DNA from 3 places in the Peribacillus sedimenti genome. Region 2 is predicted to be linked to each of the others. Evidence: riboswitches for the same ligand, from Rfam matches in the RefSeq annotation. Region 2 holds a riboswitch; each other region holds the start of a gene.

Region 1 (9,903 bases), 950 kb from region 2:
TGCAGCTACTAAAAAGGTATTAGATATTGACAATGCTATTGAAAATATCTTCAATAAACGTTCTCATACTGGATGGACAACTGGCGGCCATACTGGTGAAGATGTGAATGTATATGCGGTCGGACCGCAATCAGAACGTTTCGCAGGACAAATTGAAAATACAGACCAAGCGAAATTAATCTTTGATATCCTGGCTAAAAGCAATAAATAAGCTCAGTCATTTATGTGGCATTAATCCCCGTTGCAAGGTTCTTGCAGCGGGTGATTTTCTTCATGCCGAAAAAAATGGAGGAAGATTACAATGAAGAAATTATTTTATATGATAATGTTTACACTCGCTCTTGCTGGCTGTTCGGCTGGAAACGCGTCGGAAAAACCTGTAGAGGAACAAAAAGCATCTGCAGAGGAAAAACAAGAAAAAACAAAGCCTAAAACGAAAGAAGATGTTTATGTGCCAAACCCCCAGGTAACCGATGACATCAAGCTCGTAAAGGTGGGAGAGACTGTAACGGACGCCAAAGGTGAATTGACGCTAAAAGCATATAAACAGGTCAATCGAACGCTGAAAGTAGGGCCCATAGATATGCTGGTGAAGGATATCAAGGTCGTACATTTCAAGCCCGCATACAGCATGATCGACTTTTTCCATGGATATACACATGATGAGGAATTTGATTTTGTAAAAGTCAGCATGGAAGTCAAAAATACGTCGAGTGACACAATGAAGTACACGCCGATTGCCGCCCTTAAGATGAATAACGGTGAACATAAGACATGGGAAGATGATATTTACCTGGAAGAATTGACAGGAGAAATAGCAGCCGGTGAAGTTAAGAAAGGCAACATGGGCTTCATTCTCGAAAAGACTGATCATACAAAATGGGTAGAACTATTAACTAGTGATGCAGTCGACACAACTCATAAAATTAAACAAACAGCGGAACATCTTAAAGTTACCTTCTAGTTGGCTCAAACCGTCCAACTTAACGGCAGCTTTGTTCAAGCCGCTTGAGTTTCAATGAATTGAGATCATTTAGTGGGAAATATTTCGTGAGGCAACAAAACCGCATGTAAAGCAAGCAAATTCGTCTGGTCCACTATATTGCCGCCACAATCTTGTTTTGTTGCGAGTTCGCTGATAATTATTATTCTGATAAAAAGCAACCTGTTCAATTGTTTGAATAACGTCCTTAAAAAATATTAGGAAATTAGAATTCCTAATATTTATTGAGTCGCTCAGGGCGCCTAATTCATCTGTGCGATTAATCGGTTTTTCATTAGCATCATGACTTAAATCACGGAGAGAACTTTCATTTGAAATTATCGCCAATGTGACTAAGAAAAATTACAAGAAGAATGGCCTTGTGCGGTAGATAACTCCTATAGCACAGAATTATTTATAAATGATATATGATTGCAACATAATTTTTTAATCCTCTTTATTTTGGACGGAAAAGTTTGTGGGAACATGCCTGCAGTGTTTGATGGTATGTAAGCGAATTTGTTTTGTTAAATAAAGGAGGATTTTAAAGGTTCCGCAAAGAATATACCAAGCGAAGCAATTATGGCGGTTGACATAGTTGTTTGCGTGTCTTCCTGAAGTGAGAATCTGTACGGTTTTACTAATAGTAAGGAGTTGGAATTCTATGATAAGTAAAGTGGGACAAATTATGTTGTATGTAACAAATCAGGATCAGGCTGTGAAATTTTGGACCGAAAAAGTAGGCTTTAGTGTCATTTCTGAAGAGAATAACGGTCAAATGAGGTGGATTGAAATTGCTCCATCAAATGGTGCGGAAACGAGTATCATTCTGCACGATAAGGATTTTGTTTCAAAAATGGAACCTGAATTAAATCTTGGTACACCTTCTTTGTTGTTTTTCACTAACGAACTCGATCGCTTATATACCGATTTATCCAAGAAAAATGTTACAGTCGGTGAGATAGTAAATATGCCATCTGGCAGAGTATTTAACTTTGCAGATGAAGAACAAAATTACTTTGCAGTAATGGAAAGAAAGTAAAAAATAAAAATTACACTGATAAGGACTTAACCAGATAGAAAAACAGCGGGTCCTGCATTATATGAATCGTCAGTATGAGCCCCTTTCGAATCGAGAAGGGCTTTTTATTTGTACGGCCGCCGTGAATGGAAGAAAACAGTGCCGAAAATTTTGTTCTGAGCAGTTTCTTTTTTATTGTCAGCAAAAGATAAGACGAGAAAAAATGAGGAAAACAAAGATTCCGAATTGAATACTTAGATTTTCATTTTTCTAATGAGATTAGTCAGATAAATAAAACGTGGTGAATATGCAGCTCGTGTAACCCACTTTTATCACAAATAGAAAGGCCAGTGAAGGAAATTTATGTTGTTCAAAACCGGAAAAATAACAGTTCGTGTATTAGATGAAGATGATAAACATCTGTTAGTGAAATGGCTTTCCAATCCATCAATTCTGGAATTTTATGAGGGGAGGGACAATCCGTTTGATCTGAACAAAGTGACAGAAGTGTTTTACGATCCAGAAGACGAGACGGTCATGTGCATTGTACAATATGAGGGTAAAGACATAGGATATGTTCAATTTTATTCGTTAGATACCCTGACACAGAAAGAATATGGATATTTTAACGAAAATATTTATGGAATGGACCAATTTATAGGTGAAACACAGTATTGCAATAAAGGGATTGGAAGCATGCTTGTGTCAGGTATGGTTTCCTATTTGCTAGAGCATGAAAAAGCAGAAAGGATCGTGATGGACCGGCGAACCGGAAACATGAGAGCGATAAAATGCTATGAGAAATGTGGATTTATAAAAGTCAAAAAATTACCGAATCATGAGCTGCATGAGGGTGAATATCACGATTGCTGGCTGATGGAATATCAACCGAATTTCACATAAAACGCGGCGACTTTCATGATTGACCATTTTTCTTATAGAGACTGTTAGCATGAATCATACAATCGGCTTGAAATTATGTAACGTCCGTGTGGAGTTACGCCACTACATATCTATTCGAATAAATTACTGCTGAGGAAGTGCAATTGTGTCGTTAATATTAAACGCTTAACTTACCCTAAGATAAGACCTGCCTATAGAGTCAGGTCTATTTGTATTCTTACTTTCATTTTATAGATGGTCTGGCATATTAGTTAAGGCCTCACCGTTTCGAGTTTGGGTTTCTGGCCCGACTCCGGTATCATCCTTTATGCGCGGCTGCCCAGATGCTCCAAAATTGTCTAGTAAGTCAAATTCTGTTGCTCTTTGCTGTGATTGGTTACGCAGATTATTTGCATTTTTTGGGGATTTCAAATTGCACTCCTCCTTACATTGTCTTTTATTATTCTGTCACAAACATCCGGAATTATTAGGGATAATTTTTATCTGTTAGTGATGGTCTTTGTGGTGAGCTAATTATCTTGAGTATGGGGGAAAGCAGAATCTCTGTTGTTAAAACGAAAGGGTGGATTAAAAAAATGAAACCTTATTCAATTTTGATCGTACTACTTTGTGAGGAATGCCACAATTGGATAATGTGCTAATCGTAATTAATATAATGGAGCATTGATTACATGGCCATGCAAATTAATACTAAATATAGACAACGTTAAGGGAATGTCAACATTTTACGCATATTTAGTTTAATTAGGTTCGCAGTGATTCGGAATAATAATATGTAGTTGCACATTTAGCAAGCTGTTGCCTTTTTTATGGTCAGGAGTAGCAAATGGTGGAGATTACATCAAGAAGGCATGAAAAAAACACCACATGTAAAAAGTTTATCTGCCATCTAGATAAGGTATTGATAAAATGTAGGTGAATTTCTTAACAAGAAATGAAAAGGGACCTTGATTTATTAAAAGGAAAAGAAGCAGCTGCTGTAATAAATGCCTCCTGCTCATTACTTCCACTTGTGGCACCCAAGAGTAATTCGATTTAGTGCAATTTCATCACATTTGAGAAAGGAGAGAGCCAATGGAGTCAATTTGGCTGGAATATGCCTGGGCATTGTTAATATTAATCGCATTAGAGGGATTGTTATCGGCTGATAATGCCCTGGTATTGGCGGTTATAGCCAAACATTTACCCGAAGAACAGAAAAAAAGAGCCATTACTTACGGAATCATAATGGCCTTCGTGTTCCGATTCGGTGCTCTTTTTGCCATTTCATTTATCGCAAACGTCTGGCAAATCCAAGCGATAGGGGCAGCTTATCTCCTGTATTTAGGGTTAAAGCATGTCATTCAGGCACGGTTTGGAAAAGAAAATGAAAATATCCATAAAGAAGACGAAGAGGAAGCTGCAGGTAAGAGTTTTTGGGGAACGGTAGGAAAAATTGCTATAGCGGATCTCGCTTTTGCGATTGATTCGATTCTTGCTGCAGTTGCTCTGGCGCTTGGACTTCCGGATTCGCCGCTTGATGATTTTGGCGGCATGGATGGAGGACAGTTTATTGTTGTTGTTCTTGGCGGTATTGCTGGTTTAATCTTAATTAAGTTTGCAGCCACCTGGTTTGTAAAGCTTCTTGATAAACGTCCGGCATTGGAAACAACGGCATATGCAATTGTGGCATGGGTTGGAGTCAAACTAGCAGTCATTACTCTTGCTCACGAGGATATCGGTGTCCTGGATCATGATTTTCCCCACAGTACAGTTTGGACACTGATTTTCTATGGAGTATTAGTCGGAATCGCACTATTAGGCTGGTTCGCATCAGGCAATAAATCTTTAGCGAAAAATAAATCCTAAGAGATAAGAACGAAAAAGATCTTTTAAGATAAAAGCTCGGTCAGAATAACGGGCAGTACTCTAAGTTTTTTCCTATGAAATTACAGAGTCAAGTTACAGTATGATTTGGAGCTGCATTTTAGCAGCTCCGTTTTCTTTTTGTGTATTATTAGTTTAATAGGAATAATAAGTTTTGGTTAGTAATGGATTATTTCCACAAAAATAGAGTAAACCACCCAAATATTTTATTAGGGTAAACATTTATGGTGGTTTGATTGAACAGACGGTAAAAAAAATATCTGAAATTTTTATAACTGATAAATATTCTATTGATAATAGTGTTAGTAAGCTTCAATCATTTTCAAAAAAGTTATTCGGCATTGAAACGGCTGCTATTTTTGGAAAAAAAGAAAAGGGTATATATTAATTAATACATACATGGTATCCAGTATATAAACGGTAAAGAATATGGAGCTTTTACTATGAATAAAGTTGTTTATATGAACCTGTTCATCGTTAGTTTTGTGATCATGGGTTTGGAGATGACGGCGACCAGGTTGATCGCACCCTCTTTTGGGAATACGGTTTACACTTGGGGAATTGTGATTGCAGTATTTTTGATTGGCTCGACCATTGGCTATATGGCGGGTGGTTATGTTTCTGATAAAGATAGTATAAACAAGGAAATATTGAAAGTATTATATTTTATGGGACTAGTTTCTGTTTCTATGATTCCCGCCATTAAAGATATGTCATTTCCTTATTTGTCGTCTTTTTCAAGCGTCGGGGGCACGTTTATTGGTGTGGTCATTTTATATTTCATTCCGAATGTGTTATTCAGCAGCATAGGGACTGTCCTTATGAAAGATGGGTTAGAGGAGGAAGTTAGCGGGCGTTTAATCGGGAATCTTCATACCGCATCATCGCTGGGCAGCGTAATGGGGACATTAGTGACCACCTTTTGGTTGATTCCAATCACGAATATAAATGCAGTAATCGGCATTTTCTCATGCTTAATCTTACTTGCATACTGTTTTTATTCCATTGGTACATCACTAAAGCGAGTGGTATTGCTGTTGTGTTCCTTTATATTTGTTTGCATCCCTTTTGCGTGGACCTCCACTCAACCAGATGATGTCATGTATCACACCAACAGTTTGTATCATGATATTGTGGTATACCAAACGGATCATTTTGAGGAGCAAGAAGGCAATTATCGATATCTTACGTTTGGAAATGATGATTCAATCCAGGGAATAATGGATATGCGAACTCCAAACAAACTAGTGCTGAATTATACGAGAAATATTTGGAAGATTTCAAAGGCATTCGCACCCGAGAGTCAAGAGATCTTTATGATCGGACATGGCATCGGTTCATTAACGAGTCAGTTTGAGAATGCCGGTAAAGCAGTGAAAGTAGCGGAGCTGGACAAAACGGTGCTGGAGGTAAGCCAGAAATATTTCCAATATGAAGGGGATAGTGTAGAGATTGGTGATGGAAGAAAAATTCTCTCAGAGCAGAAAGAAAACTTTGATGTGATTATCTTGGATGCTTATCATAATACAAATCAGATTCCTTTTCATTTAATATCAAAGGAGTTCTTTTCGCTCACTTACGAAAAATTGGATGATGCCGGAATTTTAATAATAAATGCAATTGGAACACCAGGAAATGATATTGTGATAGAATCCATGAACACCACATTGGAAAGTACCTATCCGTATGTATATTTATTTGCAGAAGACGGATATCATGAACTGCAGAATTTAACATTCGTAGCAAGTAAGAAGCCGATTGAAGCCGATCCATTGAAAGGACAGCGTAATATTAAAGTCAAAAAGGGTGAATTGATTTTAGACGCAGATACTAAATTAGAGAATCTGAATTAAACAGCAGAAGGTCCATCCTAATCAGATGGACCTTTTTAGCGGTGGTCTATCTTTCTTTTTCAGTTTTGTATTGATATATGGCCAGCAGGAAGTTTTATATAAGCTCTGTTTTTATTAGGACAGTTTGTCATTCACTTTATCGGCATAAGTGAAGTCTCCAAAACAATAGGGAAATCTAAAATTTCCTATATCCTTGCCGCAGGTATACAAAGAAGGAGACTTTTCCACCTGGGATTTGGAATAGGCTTTTTCCAGGGTTTCACTGTGCTTCAAGCCATTATCAGTCACATAATCAATATAACCGGGCCCCATATTATAACTTTGTATAATCGTATTTAAATCCACTCTCCTTTTTCGGCCGTACTTATACATTTCATTAAAATTAAAAACTCCTTGTTTGATACTTTTCTCTGGACTGGCAATACTATTTCTTCTTAATCCTGCTGATTCGGATGACTGCATGGGGTCATTCCCTTTGCCATGGCTTTCCTGATACATGATTGCCAGCAGTACAGGCGTATATGTATCTAATCAATATTTTTTAAGTTCATTTTTGATTGCAGGTTCATATTCCGATATTCGGATTTCTGTTGTTTTTTTGGTAATAATGTTATGGAGGATTATAGATCCTGCTGCAAAAAGAAGCAGGAAGGCAAAAAATTTAAAAATTTTATATGTAAACTTGGACTGCATTATTGCCTCCTGTACGATTCTATTCCAATAAAAAAAGATTGCCAGGCTTCAACTTTAGTAAACTAATCCCCTTATTTCAACTTACTTTTGCTGGAGCAGCTTAGAAACACATTTTTGCAGAATATGGATATGCACCATTATTTTTGTAATATAACTGTAATTATCCTGTGATGCTATTGTTATACAAAATCAAGTATAGTAGGTTTATCAATTCACACCAGGGGGTAAACAATCTTGTTAAAGAAATTCATCGCGACCCTAGCCATGACAGCTACGCTAAGCATGGGGTTTACGGCAATGGGTGAGACACAAAAAGCAGAAGCAGCAACTTATCATACAAAGGCCATCTCAGTCGCAAAAAACAATCTGGGAGTAAGATATAAATGGGGCGGAATTACGCCAAGCGGATTCGATTGTTCAGGTTTGATCAAATATTCTTTCGGAAAAGCGGGTAAGACATTACCTCGTACAGCACGTGACATGTACACAAAAGGGACAAGGGTGAGTTCAAGTTCCTTAAAGCCTGGAGACCTTCTTTTCTATGCGCCCACTAAAGCGTCCAGACCAACTCATGTTGCTATGTACGTAGGCAGCGGAAAAGTGATCAATTCATCATCCTCAAAAGGTGTATCATACTTTTATACAAATAACTCATATTGGAAACCGAAATTCTTAGGTGCAAAAAGAATATAAGTATTAGAAGGAGAGCCATGTTTGTGGCTTTCCTTTTTTTAGATGATCGAACATTTGAGGATGTAATAGTATTTTTTGCTTGTATGAGTATAGTTTTACTGTTCTTTTCATCTCTTTAGGAACACACAGTTTTTATTTAAAGAAAGCAAGCACTTCCGTTTTATAGAAGAGAAATGGTTATTTCGCGGTACGGCTTCTGACTTAAAACATTTGTAATCATACATCGCCAGTTATTCACCGGTTCGATTTTCATCAATAAATTTGTTACAGCAAACAGTGTGCTGTGATATTTCTTTTTTCATTCATAGAAGTTATGTTATAATAATAAAAGTGAAAAGGCTAAAGATGTAAAAGTCTATATATCGCTTAAATATTATAATTAAATACAAAGATTGCGATGATTGTTAGGGGTCACACTCTAGCAGGAGCATTTTCTGGAGAGATCGCATATTTTGCGGCGCCGAAGGGTTCACAATCTCAGGCAAAAGGACAGGAATAAATGGTTACCGTTTGTTATTCAACCTGAGAGTTAATAAATGGCTATTTTTTATTCTTCACTTCTAAGAGAGATTGGAGTACTCCAATCTCTTTTTTATGTTGAAAAAGATGATTTGGACTTACAAAAATCCTTACAAATATCGCTATTAAACTACATCTTGGGGGAATGAAACGTGGAGCAGCAAGAGTTAAAGAGGGATCTGAAAAATAGGCATGTACAACTAATTGCAATTGGCGGAACAATTGGCACTGGTTTGTTTTTAGGTTCAGGCAAGGCAATCCAATTAGCAGGTCCATCTATCCTATTGTCTTATTTGATCATAGGAATGGCTGTGTTTTTTGTTATGAGGGCATTGGGGGAATTGCTCCTGTCAAATGCAGGTTATCAATCATTTACAGATTTTGCTGTTGATTATATTGGACCATGGGCAGGATTTGTGACCGGATGGACATATTGGTTCTGTTGGATAATGGTCGCCATGGCTGATATCATTGCTGTCGGGATGTATGTGCAATATTGGCTCGACATCCCACAATGGATACCAGCTGTAATTTGTTTACTTATCTTGCTGGCCCTTAATTTACTGACAGTTAAGCTTTTTGGAGAGTTAGAGTTTTGGTTTGCCTTGATTAAGGTAATCACCATTATTGCTTTAATTGTTGTTGGGATCATTTTGCTTGTGATTGGCTTCCAAACGGACACGGGAACTGTATCTGTCAAGAACCTTTGGGAGTATGGCGGCCTATTTCCGAACGGAGCATCCGGCTTTTTGCTATCTTTTCAGATGGCTGTATTTGCCTATGTCGGGGTGGAATTAGTAGGTGTATCTGCAGCGGAAACAGCGGATCCGCGAAAGAACATTCCATCTGCGATTAATAAGATTCCGATGAGAATTCTATTTTTCTATGTAGGTGCTCTTTTCGTCATCCTGTGCATCAATCCGTGGAATCAATTGAATGCCTCCAGCAGTCCGTTTGTGCAGGTGTTTGGTCTGGTGGGGATACCAGTTGCAGCGGGGATCATCAATTTCGTAGTCTTGACATCTGCAGCTTCAGCCTGTAATAGCGGATTATTTTCCACGAGCCGAATCTTATATAACGTAAGCAAGCATAAACAGGGGCCGGCTGCTTTTGCTAAATTGAATAAAAATCATGTCCCTAGTAACGCCTTGCTTACATCGGCAGTCGTTGTTTCCATCGGAGCTCTTTTAAGTAAACTGGTTCCAGAACAAGCTTTTAACATTGTGACCACCATCAGTGCGATTTGTTTCTTTTGGGTGTGGAGCATAATTTTAATATCTCATATTCGATATTCAAAGACTCGCCCTGATCTAAGAAGAAAGTCAACTTTTAAAGCACCATTCACACCTTTTATGAATTATGTGGTGCTCGCT
Region 2 (9,903 bases):
TCATCGACGTACGTACACCTGGGGAATATAAAACGAATCATATCAAGGGGTTCAAAAACATTCCCCTACATGTACTGTCCGGGAACACGAACATGTTGTCAAAAGAGAAGGAAGTCATATTGATTTGCCAAAGCGGCATGAGAAGCAATAAAGCAAGCAAGTTATTGACACAAAAGGGCTTCCATCGAGTCAGTAATGTAAAGGGCGGCATGAACGCCTGGAGATGATAAGGAGAAAGGATGAAAGAATAATGGAAACCATTACAGTGAAAGAAGTTCAAGAATTGGTAGAGCAAGGTAATCCCCTCAACATCATAGATGTGCGAGAGGTTAAAGAAGTAGCTGAAGGAAAGATTCCGGGTGCGGTTAATATTCCATTAGGTTTGCTTGAATTTAAGATCAACGAGCTGGACAAGTCCAAGGAATATATTATGGTCTGCCGTTCGGGCGGAAGAAGTGGAAAAGCATCTCAATTCTTAGAAAATCATGGTTTTACGGTGATAAACATGACAGGCGGAATGCTCGCATGGGAAGGAGAAACCGTATAAAAATTTTGTTATTTGTAATACCCATAGCGGTATAAATTGAAGGAGGAATTCTCATGGATAATATTAAATCAGATGTCACATTGGATGCAAAAGGACTTGCTTGTCCCATGCCAATCGTGAAAACCAAAAAGGCAATGACTCAATTAGAGGGAGGCCAAGTTTTGGAGGTGCAAGCTACTGATAGAGGTTCCAAGGCGGACATAAAAGCATGGGCTGAGAGTACAGGGCATCAATATTTGGGTACGATTGAAGAGGGAGAAGTCCTGAAGCACTACCTGAGAAAAACATCGGATCAAGAAGCAGCGGAAAAGAAGCATCCTCACGTTATCAACAATGATGACCTTCAAGCAAAATTATCATCCAATGGGAATATCGTGGTTCTGGATGTAAGGGAAGAGGCAGAATATGCGTTTAACCATATACCCAATTCAATCTCTATTCCGCTAGGTGAATTAGACAGCCGTCTAAACGAACTCAACAAAGAGGATGAAATATTTGTTATATGCCGCACAGGCAGCCGCAGTGACTTTGCGTCACAAAAGTTAACAGCCAATGGATTTACTAAAGTGGTCAATGTCATGCCCGGCATGAGTGAGTGGTCAGGGGATACTGTTAGCCTGAACCTGTAAAAGCTATCAATCTATTCATAGAGTATTGGGTCGTTCTTTGATTCAATCCCCTTATTTCCAATATTATGTACTTCATCATAGACACCTTGGTATAGTCATGTTTCATGAATTTAACAAGACTGACGTTTAATCAGATAATTTTTTTCCTAATAAATATACCTTAGGGGGTATTAACATGCCAGTAAACATTATGACGGCTAAAGACATTACACAGCGAGTGTTTAATAAACAGGAACTGTTCATTTTGGATGTACGAAATCAGAATGCGTTTCAAGATTGGAAGATCGAAGGTCAACAGTTTGAACATCTAAACATTCCATATTTTGACCTTCTGGACGGGGTAGAAGAAGTCCTAGATCAGATTCCTAGCAATAAAGAAGTATTGGTGGTCTGTGCGAAAGAAGGGTCATCCATCATGGTGGCTGAAATGCTCTCAGATGCAGGGCGTGAAGTTTTCTATCTGCAGGGTGGAATGAAAGCGTGGAGTGAATATTTAGAACCTGCCCAAGTTGGAGAACTAAAAGATGGCGGTGCGATTTACCAATTTGTCCGCATAGGGAAAGGCTGTCTGTCGTACATGGTCGTTTCTAATGGAGAGGCAGCAATCATTGATTCCACCCGTATGACGGAAGTATACACAACATTCGCCGACAGCCTCGGGGCAAGAATTACAAATGTATTTGATACACACCTGCATGCTGACCACATTTCTGGCGGCAGAATGATTGCGGAGAAGACAAATGCCACGTACTGGCTTCCGCCTAAAGATGCCAAAGAGGTAACATTCGAATACCGGCCGTTAGAGGATGGCAACAGTGTAACCATTGGGAATACAAAGATTCACATTGATGCCCTATACTCACCAGGTCATACGATCGGTTCCACTTCCTTTGTAGTAGATGAAAAATACCTGCTTTCCGGAGATATCCTGTTCATCGATTCCATAGGAAGACCGGATTTGGCAGGTCTCGCTGAAGACTGGGTGGGGGACCTAAGAGAAACGCTATATACGCGTTACAGAGAACTTTCAGAAGAACTGATTGTGCTCCCGGCTCATTTCATGATCTTGGAGGAATTGAACGATGACGGCAGTGTAGCGAAGAAATTAGGAACACTTTTCGCGGAAAATCATGGTTTGAACATTGCTGATGAAGAAGAGTTCAGAAATATGGTAACGGGCAATCTGCCACCTCAGCCGAACGCATATCAAGAAATCCGTGAAACCAATATGGGAAAGATCACACCGGATGGAGAGCAGCAACGCGAGATGGAAATCGGACCTAACCGCTGTGCGGTGAGATAATAAAAGGTTACAGGGACACATTACACATTTTAGGAGAGAAGAAAAATGAATGCAGATAAAGTGTTGGATGCAAAGTGCCTGGCTTGCCCGATGCCAATTGTCGAGACGAAAAAGGCCATGAACGAGCTGCAATCGGGCCAAGTATTAGAGATTCATGCAACGGATAAAGGAGCCAAGGCAGATTTGGCTGCCTGGTCAGCATCCGGCGGACATGAGTTCTTAGATACTCTGGACGAGGGTGGCATTCTGAATTTCTGGTTTAAGAAGGGCTAATAAAAAGGGGGAGATCCAAAGTGATCTCCTTTTTTAGGAAAGGAGTGCAGAAATGAATACAACCTTTATGATTACCTTTCTTCTACTTGGGTTTATAGGCTCCTTTTTTTCAGGGTTATTAGGAATTGGCGGTGCTATCGTAAACTATCCGATCATTCTTTACATTCCACCCCTGTTAGGGTTCGATGGGTTTACGGCACACGAGGTGTCTGGAATAGTGGCCGTCCAGGTGTTTTTTTCGACCTTAGGCGGTGTATGGGCTTATCGTAAAGGATTTATCAACAAGCCATTATTCCTTGTCATGGGAACTAGCATATTGGTTGGTAGCCTAGTAGGAGGGTATTTTTCTTATATTCTGTCAGAAACCATTGTGAATGTCATTTATGGGGTTTTAGCACTTACCGCAGCTATTATTATGTTCATGCCTAAAAAGGAAGCGAATGAAGAGGTAGTAGAAGGGTTTAATAAAAGACTGGCAGCTGTACTGGCATTGGTCGTAGGGCTTGCATCCGGGATAGTGGGGGCCGGTGGATCTTTCATTTTGATCCCCATCATGCTCATTGTTTTAAAGATACCTATACGAATCACTATTGCTACTTCCATGGCCATCACCTTTGTATCTTCGATTGGGGTAGTCATTGGCAAAGTAACCACAGGTCAGGTTCCTTATTTGCCCGCTATTCTAGTCGTGATTGTCAGTTTAATTGCTGCCCCGTTAGGTGTCAGGGTTAGCAGGCAACTAAACCGTAAAGTCCTTCAATGGTCTTTAGCTGTTTTAATTTTAATTACTTCTATAAAGTTATGGTCAGACATCCTTTTTTAGGGTTAAAAATACAGAAAGGTATTTGGAGATCTATTTTCGAAAGTGTCTTTATCGATATTAAGAGAATATCCAACTTCGGAGAAGATTCTAGAGACTGATTCCAGCGTAGGCAACTAATTTTTCAGGGTGATTACACGTCAATTTCACCGATTTCGGAAATGGCAGCGATTTTTTCACCAATTCCAGGGATTGATTGGATAATCTTATATTCTTCTATTTCATTTGCCAGGGAGACCACCATTTGGCTCTCTAAATCAGAAAGGTGTCCTTGGTAGTGAAATAGGATGTCTATATACATATTAATATTGATAAGATGACCTTGATACATCACTTTTTGAAAAGGATCGAGAAGCTGAATGTATCAATTTCCTTGCTTTCTCTCTTGCCCGCTGAATATATGGATATGTAAGCTGGCCGCCATTTTGTTCTTTCATTAACTGCTTAAAAGTTTCCGGAAATGTAATACCGAACTTAGCTTCTGCCTTTTGAATGATTTCATCATTGAGTGGATATAGATGACGCCAAGTATTTTGTTTATCCCAAAAGTTTTTGCCTTTATAATATTCCTTCATCTGCATATCCTCCTATGGTTTCTTTTTATTTTATTCCGTGCTTTTATCAACAACATTGTTTCTTAACAGAGCTTAAACTAAAAGAGTTAAATAAAAAAGCGTAGCAAAGTGGATACACGTGTTTGCTTCGCTTTGTTGGTTGTTATACTTGTTTTAATGTGTATGTTTGTTTATCGCTCGCAAGCGATTAAACTAGGGCAAAACGACACATTGGAAACTTCGAAGATCGGTTACGGCATGAATTACAGGGATTATTCATGTGAGCATTAAAGTACCTACGGCCTTGCCCTTATTTCATTCGAGAACGGTAAATTCGAAAAGATGCTCCAGTGATGTTTCCAGTAAAAAGCGGAAAAAAAGGCTCTTACTGCCTAAACTTCTGGTTTCGACAGGCATTATATAAAAGCCATAACATGGGCAGAGAGATTCAATCGCTCTGTCATTTTTTTTGCGGAAAATGTGTAGTGCTTATCGTTACATGAAGGGAATCTTTGTGGTCGGCATGTGCCTGGCCAAGGGGCTAAGAGCTCTTGTTCATGGCTTGATTCCATCAACCGTTTCAGGAAAAAAAGTTTTGAAATTTTGTCCGAAGAGATGAAATCTTTGTTTGAAAGGCGTTCCTTTCAGCCCGAATCCTTAATACGGCTGTCTGAGGCCAAATGGACATTTTTCTGCCATCGCTTATACTAAACACACTGGCATAGTGGCATAATCACATACCAGAGTTGTGAAACTTGATGGGAATCAAAAATGCACTATGCACACACATTTGAGAAGGAAGGTAAGAATTTCATTCCATGTTGGTTTTAGAAGACTTTTTTATAAATTTCTGCATTTTATGCACAGGCATTTTCCTGATCCATCATTATTTCCTGAAAACAACATTCCCTTCGAAGAATTCGCTTCGTTGCCGTATCAGGAAAGGGCTCTTTCACGGGACATTCGGGATTGTCCTTATGCATTTTGGCATTCAGTTGCAGGATGGAGTGCTGATTGACCTTAGAATCGTCCCCATCATGATCGCTGCAACTGTAGGCGGCAGGGCAGCTGGTTTTACGGCGACCGCGGTCATCCTCGCATTCAGGCTATCATTCTACCCCCTCTCGCTTGCATCCCTTAACAACATTTATGTGCTGGGATTATCTGCGTTGCTGTTTACCTTCATCAGCACGACTGACGTGAGCATGAAGCGGAAATGGAGGCGGATGCTGATTACGTTTATCCTCATTTTAGGTTCTACCTTTTTCGTGGTAATCCCGGAAATCAACACCGCGGTGATACTCTTTTTGCAGTATGCGATCGCAGTGGCTGTTGCTTCCTATGTGGCATTTAACCTTAAATTCTATCTATCGCGGAACGACGAGGACTATGCAAAATTCAAATGGGAATCGGAGAAAGACCCTTTGACAGGTTTAAACAACGTGCGTTCGTTCGAGCGAAAGATCCAGGAGCTGTATGGCCATTCAAAAGAACATCGGGGAAACTTGTCGCTGATGATGATCGATATCGACCATTTTAAGAAAATCAATGACACCTATGGGCATCCGGCCGGGGACAAGGTCATCCAAAAAGTGTCGAATATCCTGCTGCTTTCCGCTGGGTCGGATGCATTTGTTTCCCGTAATGGCGGGGAAGAATTCAGCATCCTGGTACCGGATTGCGATCGGCATAACATGTGGCTGATGGCAGAAACAATACGGAAGGCAGTGGCGGAGAGCCGGTTTAGAATCGGAAATGGGCATGACCTGCGTGTTACCGTCTCGATCGGCTTTGCATCCAAAAACGACAATGGCCCTGAAGCGGTGTCTGAACTCATAAACAGGGCAGACCGGGGTCTGTATAACTCCAAAAAATCGGGAAGAAACAAGGTCATGATGGCTTTATAAGGATTTGATAACTTACCTACCTGTCAGTTTTATACATGACAGGCTACCTTGTGATAAGCAATGTCATCAGTTTATGAAAATAGATACCGATTCCGTGCACCCCTGCAATGGCCTTTGTTTTTTCTGAAGAAAGTAATCGCTCTCCAGTTTTAGAGCAGAAAAATAAATTTGAAGAAATAGTTTCCTATTTCAAGAGTTTAATAATTAATGGGTGAACTAAACCCCAGTTAATTGACTTTAGGGGAAGTAGCCCCTGTACTTAAACTTATGGGTGGCAAGAGCTGATGATTCCGAGCTGCATTTTTTCTGCAGCTTTTTCTTATTGTGCTAACGGGGCAGTCTAGATTAATAACAGTTCTTCTGCTATTGGACAAAAATGGTAAAATCAAGGTGATTAGGGAGGAAAAGATAGGAGGGAATTATTAGGGATCTTTTTAAGTTTATTGGTTGTCTCAGCAAATTTTAACGGGGAAAGTGAGAACTGGATAGCTATATTAGATTTAGAAACTGAGAATGGTGAAAGTGAAATTAAAAATTTCGAATAAAAGTTTAAAGGAAAAGATATTAAGGATATAAAAAATCATGAATTTAAAATTAAAGCACCAAATTATTCTTGCGGTTGAAAAAAATTAGATGATGGAATGTCATCTAAGGGTTTAAGCGTGGTGATTATATACCAACCTAATAATATGCTTTTAATAAATATGTCCGCTTAGATGGCTGAAACATGCTGCAAATGCGACATTTCCCATGTTGTGTTGTTTTAAGTAGAAGAGTCATAATATTTACCCATCTGGTTCGGAAAAGTCATTGACCACTGTTTTGTGTACTGTTATAATTTCATTATTATTTTTATTTTTACCAATATAGCAGGCGATGATCGTTGTGGATAAAACTATAACGGGAGCAGCTTCTGGAGAGACCGCAGTTTTTGCGGCGCCGAAGGATTCACAATCTCAGGCAAAAGGACAGAAGAGTAACTTACTTTTATAGGTTATTCTGCTGCTTGTCCGAGATTGGAGACTACTCCAATCTCTTTTTTTTATACTAATTGTACGAGGTGAAGGACATGACGAAACGTGCGGTAGTAAGTGTGGTAGGAAAAGATCAGGTGGGCATTATTGCAAGAGTGACGACTGTATTGTCAGACAACGGAATCAATATTCTGGATATAAGCCAAACGATTTTGCAAGATTTTTTTACTATGATGATGATTGTTGATGTATCTGGATTCGAAAATTTGGAACTTTTGCAATTATTGCTTAATGATGCCGGAGATGAACTCTCTCTGAAAATTAATATACAGCTTGAAGAAATTTTTCAAGCCATGCATCGGGTATAGGAGGACAATATGCAAATAGGCATCGATGAAATGATGGAGACGGTTCGGATGATCCAGATGGAAAATCTGGACATTCGGACTGTGACAATGGGTATAAGCCTAAATGATTGTTCGGATAGCGACTTTGAGAAAATGAACAAAAAAGTGAATGACAAAATTATAAGCTATGCCGGCCGACTTAAAGAAGTAGCTGAGGACGTGGCAAGGGAGTATGGGATTCCAATCATTAATAAACGTATTTCCATCACACCGATCGCTGAAATACTAGGCAATGCTACAAAGGAGCAAGCGATCGAACTTGCTAAAACTCTTGATCAAGCTGCCGTAACGCTAGGTGTTGATTTTATCGGAGGATTTTCCGCTCTTGTACATAAAGGAATCACAAAAGGAGACCAAACCTTGCTTGATGCGTTGCCGGAGGCTTTAAGCGTAACCGAACGGGTATGTTCGTCGGTTTCAGTGGCAACTACAAGAACCGGCATTAATATGGACGCTGTGCGCCAAATGGGAGTGATTATCAAGGATGCTGCTGAAAGAACAAAGGACAAGGATGGAATGGCATGTGCCAAACTTGTCGTGTTCTGTAATCCAGTTGAGGATAATCCGTTTATGGCCGGAGCTTTCCATGGAGCAGGCGAAGGTGAGGTTGTCATCAATGTCGGCGTAAGTGGACCTGGAGTGGTATTAAGCGCATTGAAACGCCATCCTGACGCTGATCTGGGAGAAGTATCAGATGTTATTAAAAAAACCGCGTTTAAAATTACCCGAGCTGGTGAGCTAATTGGGCGGGTAGTGGCAGAACGGCTTGGTGTACCATTCGGGATCATGGATTTATCGCTTGCGCCAACCAATGCCATGAACGATAGTGTTGCTGAAATACTTGAAGAAATAGGATTAGAGCGGGTAGGGACCCATGGAACCATTGCCGCTCTTGCTCTTATGAACGATGCTGTGAAAAAGGGCGGCGCCATGGCAAGTTCCTATGTAGGCGGGCTTAGCGGCGCATTCATCCCGGTAAGTGAAGATAATGGCATGATTCGCGGTATCATCGATAAGGCCCTTACTCTTCCGAAATTGGAAGCCATGACATGTGTATGCTCAGTTGGTCTTGATATGATTGCAATATCCGGTGAAGTTACACCATCAACCATATCAGCACTCATTGCTGATGAGGCTGCAATCGGCATGATAAACAAAAAAACAACTGCTGTACGCGTCATTCCTGTTCCAGGTAAAAACGAAGGCGAGATGGTTGAATTTGGCGGTCTTCTTGGCCGTGCACCGGTAATGGGCGTAAATCCATATAGCTCTGAAAAATTAATAAGACGTGGAGGCCGTATTCCAGCACCGCTGCAAGCTCTCATTAATTGATGCTCTTTATATATTGTGGACTTGCCATATCGGCGAGTCCATTTTTATGTTAAATCTAAGTTGCTTTATCTATTGTTGTGTTAACGGGTATTGGATTCCGGTGGAATTGCTCCCGGTCATTTGTAAATGTAATTTTTATCCTTATAAAGGAGAAGATTCATTTAAGATTTTCAAGGAAGTTTAAGTCGTAAACACATCCCACCAATGATTGCCGTTCCACAAAAAAGAGCCTGCTGTGGCTCTATCAAACCGTTATTATTGGGTATTCATCATAAGTTCTGTCGTCGAGTATCCTACCGAAGCGATGTTTTTGGACGCCGCCCCACTGTTTAAAAAAGAAGGCTACATCTTCTTTTTCACACTTATCTCTTATATACCGTACCCAGTCAGCTTCTATGGGTCTTGCACCGGGTCCGGATTCTCCCCCGACAATAACCCAGTGAATTCCTTCTAAATCCAAATTAGTGAGGGGTCCAATCAGTGGCTCACAGGATAAAAACCGAATAAAAGCGGGAGTCTTTCGTAAATGATTAACCCTAAAGGTCACATCATCGTTTTCTACACTAGTGCCAGCCCAAATATTCGGTGCCCACGGTAAATTTGGAGATAACTTTAATAACCGTTCTGATCTTTTTGTTAAGAATTGATATGTATGCTGAGGGGTTCCTATCATGGTATTAAAAACCTTTTGAATAAATTCAAGGGGAACTTGTTTATGGAATAAATCTGACATCGAATTTACGAATACTTTTCTCGGTTTTCTCCATTTGTACGGGAGGTCAATTAAATCATAATGAAGAGTAACATTAAAACCATTTTTATAGCGTGGATTTCCCATAGCAACCAGTCTCTTTGCCATTCGTTCGGCGTAACAGTTTTTACAACCCTGTGATAACTTGTTACAACCTGTAACTGGATTCCAGGTTGCATCAGTCCACTCAATGCTGGAGTTACCTGCCATAATAATCCCTCCTTTCAATCATTATAACAGAAGACCACGGGACATTCTGTACCAGAAAAGATACTTTAATTCATTTTATAGAATATCTAGAAACCGCAAAAACCCCTCGCGAATTTTGTAAGAACACAATATGCTGCTGGGAGGTTCTTTTTCGAGATTTTGTGGATAGGTTAAAAACTGGAAAAACTTGAAAAGT
Region 3 (9,903 bases), 1.6 Mb from region 2:
CTAATGCAACAGGATTGCTCGACACAACAAACATGGAATTTTGGGCATGTATAACCTCTTCCATTTCTTTAAGCGGTTCAATTCGGCCAAAGAAATTTGGATATTGTACAATAACGCCTGCAATTTCATCATTGATTAATTCTTTCAATGAATCTAAATCTGTAACTCCATCTTTATATGGAACTTCAATGATCTCGACATTCTGGCCTTTGGCATAAGACTTTACAACATCCCTTGATTCCGGGTGAACAGCCTTTGATAACAATATTTTATTTCTCCGTGTCTGGCCGGCACTAAGCATAGCCGCTTCAGCTAAAGCTGTTCCTCCATCATACATGGATGAATTTGCTACATCCATTCCTGTCAATTCACAGATCATGGTCTGGAATTCGAAAATTGCCTGCAGTTCACCCTGCGAAATCTCTGGCTGGTATGGTGTATAGGCAGTATAAAATTCCGAACGGGAGATTACATGGTCCACTATAACAGGGATATAATGATCATATACCCCGGCCCCCAGGAATGATGTATAACTCTTTAAATCTGCATTTTTCGCCGCCAATCGAGATAATTCCTTTAATAGAGCCGGTTCTGATTTTGCCTGCTTGATGTTATATTCCCCTTTAAACCTCACACTTTCAGGAATGTCACTGAACAGCTCTTCCACTGAAGAAACGCCGATTGCATTCAGCATTTCGCTTTTATCCTGCTCTGTCATGGGCAAATAACGATGTTTCATAAGATATCCTCCCTTATTTTCGCGGCCTTTTATAAAATGGAGTCTCCGTTACAACGGCTTTCAGCCTTTTGCCGCGGATCTCTACCTGTAATTCATTGCCAATTCCTGCATACTCTTTGTTTAGCAAGGCCAGCCCTACATTTTTCTTCAATGTAGGTGACTGGGTCCCCGTGGTTACCTCGCCAATCAGCTGATCACCAGCATAAACCTGATAACCATGGCGCGGGATTCCGCGGTCTATCATTTCCAGTCCGACAATCTTCCTTGGTGCGCCATTTTGTTTCTGTTCCGCAAGTATTGCCTTTCCAAAGAAATCAGCAGTTTTATCTGGTTTTACAGCAAAACCAATCCCTGCTTCGATAGGAGTGATGTCCGATGTCAGCTCCTGGCCGTATAAAGGGAGATTGGCTTCAAAACGAAGGGTGTCACGTGCACCTAACCCAACTGGTACAACCCCCTCTTCCCTTCCCGCTTCCAGTATCGCCCTCCAAAGTTCAAGCGCATCCCCACTCTGGCAGTATATTTCAAAACCATCCTCTCCTGTATATCCCGTTCTGGATATCAGGGCACTTTTTCCATTTAGAAGAACATTTTCTTTAAATTTAAAAAACTTAATTTCACGTAAGTCCGTATTTTCTGATAATTTTTGAAGCACCTTTTCAGCAAGCGGGCCTTGCAAAGCTAATTGTGCAATATCGGATGATACGTTCGTTAGTTCGACATCCTCGATCAGGTTTGTTTGCAGCCAGTTGAAATCCTTCTCCGTATTCGCCGCATTCACCACAAGCAAATAATCGCCATCACTTTTCTTATAAACGATCAGGTCGTCAACCGTACCGCCATTTTCATAACACATGGCAGTATACTGTGCATCTCCTGACTGAAGTTTTAATAAGTCGTTGGTTAGCATTCTTTGAAGGAAAGCTATGCTTTCAGGACCTTTGACTTCGATTTCACCCATATGGGAAACATCAAAAAGTCCAGCACTGGTACGTACCGCCTCATGCTCATCTTTGATACCCGAGAATTGTACAGGAAGCTCCCAGCCCCCAAAATCAATTGTCTTTCCTCCATACTCTTTATAAACCTCGAATAATGGCGTTCTCTTTAATTCGGACAAAGTATTCCCTCCTCAAGCTTTATAATTTCTCATTTTCCTTTTTACCGTTGCTGCTGGCACCATTTACTTGCAGTGGCGATTCGTGTCGCAGGAAGAGCTTAAAAAACATGATTGATAGATTGATGAATGGTCTCGTCCTGTTGCAAAAAAAAGGACAGAGAAACCCCTTACATCAATAAGAAGTTCTCTGTCCTGGTACCTGAAAGTTTACCCGGGCCGCCATAGCAACAACCCTATATGAGGTTTTCCCCTTTGGTGTCCGTTTCCGCAGATTGGAAACAGTGCTCTCCAGAGCCGCGTCCAGCAAGAGTTCTTTTGCCTGAGAGATTCACTTTTCAGCTTGCTCCTTCGGCGCTACATTGGTAGTCTCTCCCCGTGCCTTCATTCGCTTATATTAACCTTTTAAAATGGCCATACTATAGGGCACACGGACTTTCGAGGAGCAATTTTATAACCGCCCTCTGATTATTCCGGTCCACATATTTTATGGCACACTGAAACTTATAATACTAAATTCATCCTACCATTAAATTTGAAAAGTCTGCAATCTTTTTTCAACAAAAACTAACAATAAGACGCAAATTTTAATATATCGTTCGTGTTTTTCAATCGTGTAAATAAAGAAAGATAGCAACCAGTATTATATAAGATTGGGGGACCCACGGTGAAAATTAATGTGAGTTTCGATGATGATTGGGCAAACGAATTCCTGGCTAAATTCTCAAATGATGGACCATGGGGGAACTGGGAACTATACAAGCTGGCCGTAGAGGTTGAAAAGCATTTGATTGTCCCAGAATTTGAGGGGCTGCAGGCACCTAAGCATTTGCCCCAGCTCAAGGCGCTCCCACACCAGCTGGAGGCTGCCCGACAAGTAGTGGAAAATATGAACGGAAAGGCAATACTTGCTGACGAAGTCGGGCTTGGAAAAACAATTGAAGCTGGTTTGATATTAAAAGAGTATATGATTCGCGGACTCGTTAAAAAAGTATTAATCCTGGTACCTGCCTCCCTTGTGACACAATGGGTATTTGAATTAAACACCAAGTTCCATATACCGGCAGTAGCACAAAGAAAAAGCTATGTATGGGATTCATGCGACGTGATCGTTTCGTCTATCGATACAGCCAAGCGGGAGCCGCACAGGCAGATTGTATATGAACAGGACTACGACCTTGTCATCATAGACGAGGCACATAAACTGAAAAACAATAAGACCAAAAACTATGAATTTGTTCAAAATCTGAAAAAGAAGTTTTGCCTCCTTCTTACTGCGACACCTATTCAAAATAAGGTTGAGGAGATATTTCATCTTGTATCCCTCTTAAAGCCGGGGCATCTGGGGAATGCAAGCCTGTTTTCGGAAAAATATAAAGGCAGAGGACGAGACATATATGAAGATAAGCATTTAAAAAGCCTGGTCAATACTGTAATGATCCGCAACAGACGTGCCGACACTGGAATTGAATGGACCAAGAGGTATGTGGAGACTGTAATTATCGATTTTTCACCGTCAGAACAGGCTCTGTATGATGCGGTTTCGGCTTTTAAACCTGCGACTGTAGAAGGCGCAGGAAATATGTTTTCAGCGATGACTCTGCAAAGGGAGGCCTGCAGCAGCCGTGAAGCGGTGTTTTATACATTACGGAATATGTGGCTGAAATTCGAGAACGGTCCGGATGAATTGCTTGATCGGCTTGAAGAGCTTACAGAGATTGTCAACGCAGTTGAGCGAAACTCAAAAGCAGAGAAAGCACTGGAACTGATTAAAAAGATCGATGATAAAGTCATTATTTTTACAGAATATCGTGCTACCCAGTTATATCTACAATGGTTTTTAAAGCAGAATGGTATCACCTCCGTACCTTTTCGGGGCGGGTTCAAACGCGGCAAGAAGGACTGGATGAAGGATTTATTTCAAAAAAATATTCAAGTCCTCATTGCTACGGAAGCTGGAGGGGAAGGAATAAATCTTCAATTCTGCAATCATCTTATCAATTTCGATCTGCCCTGGAATCCCATGAGACTGGAACAGCGGATAGGACGTGTCCACAGACTTGGACAGGAGAAGGATGTCATGATTTATAATTTTGCCACAAGAAATACAGTGGAGGAACATATTCTAAGATTGCTATATGAAAAAATCAATTTATTTGAAAAAGTTATTGGTGAACTGGATGATATTCTGACACGGCTGGACATTAAGAATATTGAGGAATACCTAGTGGATGTGGTCGGCGCTTCAAGGACCCAAGGAGAGATGAAAATCAAAATGGACAATCTTTCCGCGCTCATTCAATTCGCACAAGATATGAAGGAGGACGAACAGCGTGCATCAACAAGAAATTCATGATTTTCTGGTTAAATACTTTTCTTCAAATAATTGCGAACTCATAGAAAACAGGCCTGGCTACCTTACCATCCAGCTTACTATAGAAATGGATAAGGAATTAATGAACCGTCCATTCTACTGGCATTACCTTGAGACTACAGGAGGTACGCCCAATCCAATGAAGCTGACGTTAATTACCGACCCAGCCTTGGCCCCAGAGGATGTTAAGGGAGATGTAGTTCATTTCGGCTCCCCCAGGCTCCATCAAATATTCGAGTCGACTACAAGGCTTGGAGGTTTCATAAGACTTTATGAGGATACCCGTTATTATCCACCGGCCAAATATTCACTTTTTCCATGGTTATGTATAAATGTTAAGGTGTCTTATCAGTGTGACAGAAAAAAGGACGTTTTCAATTCCGTCGGGCTGAACCTTATTACAGGTGACATTCGTGACGATTTTCACAATAAGGTTCTTTCATTGCCGGTAACGCCAAAAATACCGGACTTTTCTTTCACGTTATCCCCGCTCATCATGCCGAAAAGCGGGCTTGCCCGTCTTGATTCCTTTATAAGGCGGACATTTCAGGGAGACGACCATAGCTGGGCTGAGGAAGCCATACACCGCTGGAATAAGGACCTGGAGCTGTTGGAACATTTTTATGCAGAGCAGGAAGAAAAGAGTGAAACCTATTTCACCGAAAAAGAAGCACTTCGCGCTCAGTATGAACCAAATATTAAAATATCTGTAATCAATGGAGGTCTATTTTATCTGACCGACCGAGCCGTATAGCTGAGAGATATAAACAGATCTACACATGCTGTTCCAGTGGCGGATGACCAAAGGAAAAACAGCCCTTTTCAGCAAAGGACTGTTTTTCTCATTTTCTTTTAAGAATCAGCATGAGTGAAAACGGAATCATCCCAAACCAATGGCTATATAATGTTTCTCTCGATTTTTTCCTGTTTTCTTTTCTCATTTTTTTATCTTCACGCGGCAATTCCAGATACCTTACAATTTGCTGTGTGAGAAATTTAATTAAATCGTTTGTTTTCATGTGCATACCACCCATTAAGGAGTATGTACAAATTCTGCCTGTTTTATTCTTTCCTTGATTTCCTCTGCTATGAAATCGATCGTTTTGCCAGTTGTATCCACGATGAATGGAGCTTGCCGATAAAGGGGCAGCCGATCTTCAAATAAAGCAGGGAGCTGAAGGATTCTCTCTCCGCTAATCAGCGGCCGGGTTTGATCCCCTTGCAGGCGCCGAATAATTTCGTCCTGGCGGCAATGCAGATATACCCAGTAACCATTATTCAGGAGCTCCCGGTTTGCTTCCCTAACAATGATTCCCCCGCCGGTCGTGATAATGGCATTATTAGCCGGCAGCTTCTTTAGCTGGAGAGTTTCCATATTCCTGAATGCTGCCTCCCCATAAACATCAAAGATTTCTTTTACAGACTTCCCTTCTGCACGCTCGATCTCCTGGTCTGTGTCATAGACCGGAATATTCATAATATGGCTAAGCACCTGGCCGACCGTTGTCTTTCCTGCTCCCATAAAACCAGTCAAATAAACGCTTTTCATTATCCCACTCCGCATTTTTACATCCATTGTATCATTTTATGTGTAACTCTGTCATAGATATAACTGGCAGTCATCTTCCTCTCATTTTTTGTACTGGCATATAAAACTACCTCTATTTCGCTTTCTGTCAATCCTGAAAAAGAATAATACACATCACCGCCCGGGTAGAAAAAAATGCCTTCTCCAGCCTTCTGGCTGTCGGCTTCGGCCAAAACCTCGAGAGTATCATTCGTACCCATTTTAATCAAATGATCCAGAGCAAGTTTTTCTTCCCCCTCTTTATAAAACTTTTTATCAGCTGTAAATTGTTCAATGGAAAAAAGAGCGACAGTAAGAAAGGCACCTGCCAGTATAATCACAAAAGGAAATGTAAACCCGCCCTGCTTATGTTCCATTGCCGGCTCCTGCAAAAAGAATAGGGCGGATACTGCATTGAAATTCTTTTCCATATTTATCTCTGACTGTCATATTGACAAGACTTCCATTCCATTCAACATCAAAGCCATATACATTTTGCAGCATTATTTCATGTCCGGTATTATTCAGCCGCCTTCTAAGCATATTTTGATATTTTTCAATTAAAACCACATCTGTTCCAATGACCAAATAGAGCTTCCCCTGCTCAGTCTTCCTGCTGCTGGATTGCCAGATCTCTGATTTGGCCTGTGATAAAAAAATTTCCCACTCCTTATTATCAATTCCGCCTTTCCCTCCCATCTTTCCACTCAGAAAAACGAAGGATTGCAAAACAAATGCGGCAACAAATATGAAGACAGACAGGGCCAGCATCATCTCAATCAGAGTAAAGCCTTTAATATCTCGTAACATAATCACATACTTCCACTTCTTTATCCACAGCATTTCTATAGCGGACGCACCCTTCCATGAATTTGATTGAAGGGTCGGCAGAACGCCAAACCATTTGATATTCCCGGCTGTTCTTGGTGATCGTCTTCTGATCAAAAATAAATTCCTGTCGCATATAACCCTCCAGCTCCAGATATAACAGATGCTTAGCTTCCATACGAAGCCGGACATTTTGTCTATCAGTTTCCATTTTTATAAAAATAGGAAGTATCGAAAAAGCAATAAAACAGCAGACAAAAAAAGAGGCTAACAGTTCAAAGTAAATGTACCCCTCAGACCTCTTCAATCTTGAACCTTCCTTTCCCTAAATAAAAAGTGACTTTATATACATCAGACCCTTTCCTTACATACCAAGTTCCTGAGCTAGTAAAGCTGCCGGTATTCGTAATAAATATTCTTAAAGCGGCCGTTCCTTTTTCAATGAGGATACCATCGGGGATTTCGCGGGATGAAATTTGAGTGCCATCTGCGGATATTAATTGATAAGAGCTGTGCGAAGGCTGGACATTATTTTTAATGAGTATCGAAATGTATTGTTCATGACTGATTGCATACTGTTCGGCGTAATAAAGATCATCTCCAAGCTGCTGGATAAAGTGGCGGATCTCCAGTTTCAAAACGAACCGTGGAAACAAATTGGCTGAGACAGAAACAATAATCAGGAATGCAGCTAAAACAATCAGCATTTCCGATAATGTAAAACCAGATTCGGGTTCACCTCCCGTCAAAACATCACGGAGCAACAGAGATTTCCCCGGACGCACTCATGGTAATGGCTTTCCCATTGGGGCAAGTTGTATCCTTTAAATACCCTTTTGTCTTAAGCTCCGCGACGTCAGCAGGCAATTTATTCTCATCGATTTCATATGCCTGGACTTGCGCCTGAGCCATCTTCAAGAATGCCTGGCATCCCTTCCCCTGAATCGTTGATTGATTTTTCGTAATATTGGGGATTGTAATAATCAGCAATATCGAAATAACCAACAAAACAACAAGCATTTCTACTAGGGTAAATCCTTTTTGATTCATATATATCCTCCTATAAACCATCTAACAGTGAAAACATAGGCATTAAGACTGCCAGGTAAATAGATACGACCAGCAAGCCGACAACTGAAAAAAGAACGGGCTGTACAAACCGTAACGCCGCATTAATCCTTTCTTCGATTTTGGACAATATATAACGGCCATAAAGGAATAACTCTTTATCCAGGGTTCCATACTTTTGCCCAATTGCAATGATCATACTGATGGCCGGTTCGAAATAAGGCAAATCCCGAAAAATAGATTCCAGCGCCTTGCCCTGTGTCAGCTCGTATCTAATAAGCGAACACAGTTCTTCATAAAATGGCTCGCTTTGATTTTCTGCAAATAAACTGATGCTCTGATTGATGGATAGCCCGCCCGCAAGCAGTCCACTTAACTGGGTGGCAAAGAAATGGGTGTCATATAGCTTAACGAGGCTCCCCGCAAATGGAATGGATTGAAGAAATTTTCTTTGGCGGAGAGGAGTTTGCCTGGAATACCAAAAATACCTGAAGGTAAACAACAGGAACGCCGATGCGAGCAGACAGAAGGGGGAGTAATGAAGAATGACTGAAATGTTCCTAATAAACTCCAGAAAAATATTTGGCCCTGCATCCATTGAGGAAAATAAAGATTGAAATTTCGGCAGCAGAACTTTTTGCAGGGTGAAAAAGACTGTTCCGGTAAATAGTAACAGAAATAAAGGATAAACGAGCAGCTTTCTGATTTTAATCAAATCCTCGCTCCTGCTCTTCCAAAAACCCCCTCCTTCCTTTAAAGCAGCAGGCAGATTGCCGCCATAATTTTCAGCATAATAAATATAGCTGATGATTTGTTTATCAAAAGAAATTTTCTCAAGCGAATGATATAACGTCTCCCCCTGCTTCAAATAATCAAGCACACTGTCTAAAGCTTCAGTTTTCTTGGCCGATTCCTGCAATCCGATAAATTGGATGGCATGGGACAAAGGATAACCGTGTTCAAGAAGCTCGCCTAATTTAGATAGGAATACCGCTTGTTCTGCCATGCTCCATTTACTTCTTTTCATCTTCATATACCCAGCGGTCGTATTCTTCTTCCTTCACAAAACCCATGGCGATCGCTTTCGCAATTTCTTGTCTCAGCTGGCGGTATCGTGTCCTCTTGGTTCCTCCCCTAGCTGAGTCGATGACAGAGGCCAATGCAGGCCCATAAAGCAATTCATATACACTGGCGCGTTTTTTCTTGGCTGAGCCCTGGCACTCTGGGGAACATTCTCCCATGCAATGAGGGCATGTAAGCTCGAGCAGCCTTTGAGCGGTAACAGCCAACAAGGTCTCTTCGATTTCCAGCAGGCTGACACCGAATTCAAGGAGGCGAAACACCGCTCCCCGTGCATCGCGGGTATGCATAGTTGTCAGAATTAAGTGTCCGGTCAAGGCAGCCCTGACGGCAATTCTGGCCGTTTCAGCATCTCTTATTTCTCCTACCATAATGATGTCCGGATCATGCCGCAGTGCAGCCTTAAGGCCAACTGAATAGGAAATCCCCGCCTTCTCATTGATTTGGACTTGCAACACTTCATTTGATTGGTTTTCAATGGGATCTTCCAGGGTGATTACATGTCGGTTAACAATTTCTTTTGCGTGGTGGAGTAGAGAATATAAGGTAGTGGTTTTGCCGCTGCCGGTCGGTCCTGTAAAAATGATCATCCCGTGGGAATGCTTTAACAAGGCCATAAGCTTATTGGCTGTATTTGCGAAAATTGACAGTTGTCTTAAAGGAAGGATGTTTTGCTGTGGTATTAAGCGGATGACGAGGCTTTCTGAGTATGAAGCAGGCAGTGTGGATAGGCGAAGGCCAAGTGTTTTTCTTTTGACCGACATCGTTATTGCACCGCTTTGCGGCCTTCTCTTCTCTCCAATATCCATTGAGGCAAGGAATTTAAAATGCGAGATGAGTCGTTCGGATTCCTCTAGTGTGAGTATATGCTGAGGGTAAATCTTATTTTCAATGCGAAATTGAACAAGCGGCCCTTCCTTGCGCGGCAGAATATGTATATCTGACGCCTGCAGCCTTACAGCACTGGTTAAAATCCTTTCTGCTATTTTTTCAATAGATTCCAATCATGTTCCACCTCCATAAATTTTGTAATGTAATAATTCGATTGTTTTCTACAAATTCCTCCTTCCAAAACAAAAAACCGAAAATTTTTTTCGGCTTTTTCTTTCCACTGCTTCAAAGTAGCGTTC

What was found. Region 2 has a riboswitch for glycine ahead of V1500_RS11045 (ACT domain-containing protein). Riboswitches for the same ligand answer to the same signal wherever they lie in the genome.
Region 1: another riboswitch for glycine. It lies ahead of V1500_RS15650 (amino acid permease); the one in region 2 lies ahead of V1500_RS11045 (ACT domain-containing protein).
Region 3: another riboswitch for glycine. It lies ahead of gcvT (glycine cleavage system aminomethyltransferase GcvT); the one in region 2 lies ahead of V1500_RS11045 (ACT domain-containing protein).

What each region holds. Positions count from the first base shown of each region.
Region 1 is NZ_CP143547.1:3,167,710-3,177,612, reverse strand. Features, by position in the region: gene V1500_RS15695 (alkaline phosphatase) at 1-211, shown strand, start outside; gene V1500_RS15690 (DUF4352 domain-containing protein) at 302-964, shown strand; gene V1500_RS15685 (VOC family protein) at 1,647-2,024, shown strand; gene V1500_RS15680 (GNAT family N-acetyltransferase) at 2,367-2,906, shown strand; gene V1500_RS15675 (hypothetical protein) at 3,135-3,317, opposite strand; gene V1500_RS15670 (TerC family protein) at 3,981-4,754, shown strand; gene V1500_RS15665 (fused MFS/spermidine synthase) at 5,216-6,625, shown strand; gene V1500_RS15660 (lysozyme family protein) at 6,740-7,123, opposite strand; gene V1500_RS15655 (C40 family peptidase) at 7,553-8,011, shown strand; glycine riboswitch at 8,436-8,514, shown strand; gene V1500_RS15650 (amino acid permease) at 8,683-9,903, shown strand, end outside.
Region 2 is NZ_CP143547.1:2,222,663-2,232,565, forward strand. Features, by position in the region: gene V1500_RS11000 (rhodanese-like domain-containing protein) at 1-227, shown strand, start outside; gene V1500_RS11005 (rhodanese-like domain-containing protein) at 251-547, shown strand; gene V1500_RS11010 (sulfurtransferase TusA family protein) at 601-1,176, shown strand; gene V1500_RS11015 (MBL fold metallo-hydrolase) at 1,352-2,479, shown strand; gene V1500_RS11020 (sulfurtransferase TusA family protein) at 2,525-2,752, shown strand; gene V1500_RS11025 (sulfite exporter TauE/SafE family protein) at 2,805-3,575, shown strand; partial or broken gene V1500_RS11030 (transposase) at 3,672-3,961, opposite strand; partial or broken gene V1500_RS11035 (SMI1/KNR4 family protein) at 4,007-4,153, opposite strand; gene V1500_RS11040 (GGDEF domain-containing protein) at 4,945-6,033, shown strand; glycine riboswitch at 6,937-7,015, shown strand; gene V1500_RS11045 (ACT domain-containing protein) at 7,103-7,375, shown strand; gene V1500_RS11050 (PFL family protein) at 7,385-8,746, shown strand; gene V1500_RS11055 (DUF5131 family protein) at 8,991-9,707, opposite strand.
Region 3 is NZ_CP143547.1:3,838,380-3,848,282, forward strand. Features, by position in the region: gene gcvPA (aminomethyl-transferring glycine dehydrogenase subunit GcvPA) at 1-739, opposite strand, end outside; gene gcvT (glycine cleavage system aminomethyltransferase GcvT) at 753-1,859, opposite strand; glycine riboswitch at 2,157-2,244, opposite strand; gene V1500_RS18870 (DEAD/DEAH box helicase) at 2,524-4,212, shown strand; gene V1500_RS18875 (YqhG family protein) at 4,190-4,984, shown strand; gene V1500_RS18880 (YqzE family protein) at 5,073-5,249, opposite strand; gene V1500_RS18885 (shikimate kinase) at 5,264-5,779, opposite strand; gene comGG (competence type IV pilus minor pilin ComGG) at 5,797-6,174, opposite strand; gene comGF (competence type IV pilus minor pilin ComGF) at 6,164-6,607, opposite strand; gene V1500_RS18900 (hypothetical protein) at 6,591-6,932, opposite strand; gene comGD (competence type IV pilus minor pilin ComGD) at 6,919-7,389, opposite strand; gene comGC (competence type IV pilus major pilin ComGC) at 7,379-7,675, opposite strand; gene comGB (competence type IV pilus assembly protein ComGB) at 7,686-8,720, opposite strand; gene comGA (competence type IV pilus ATPase ComGA) at 8,707-9,777, opposite strand; gene V1500_RS18925 (Spx/MgsR family RNA polymerase-binding regulatory protein) at 9,903-9,903, opposite strand, start outside.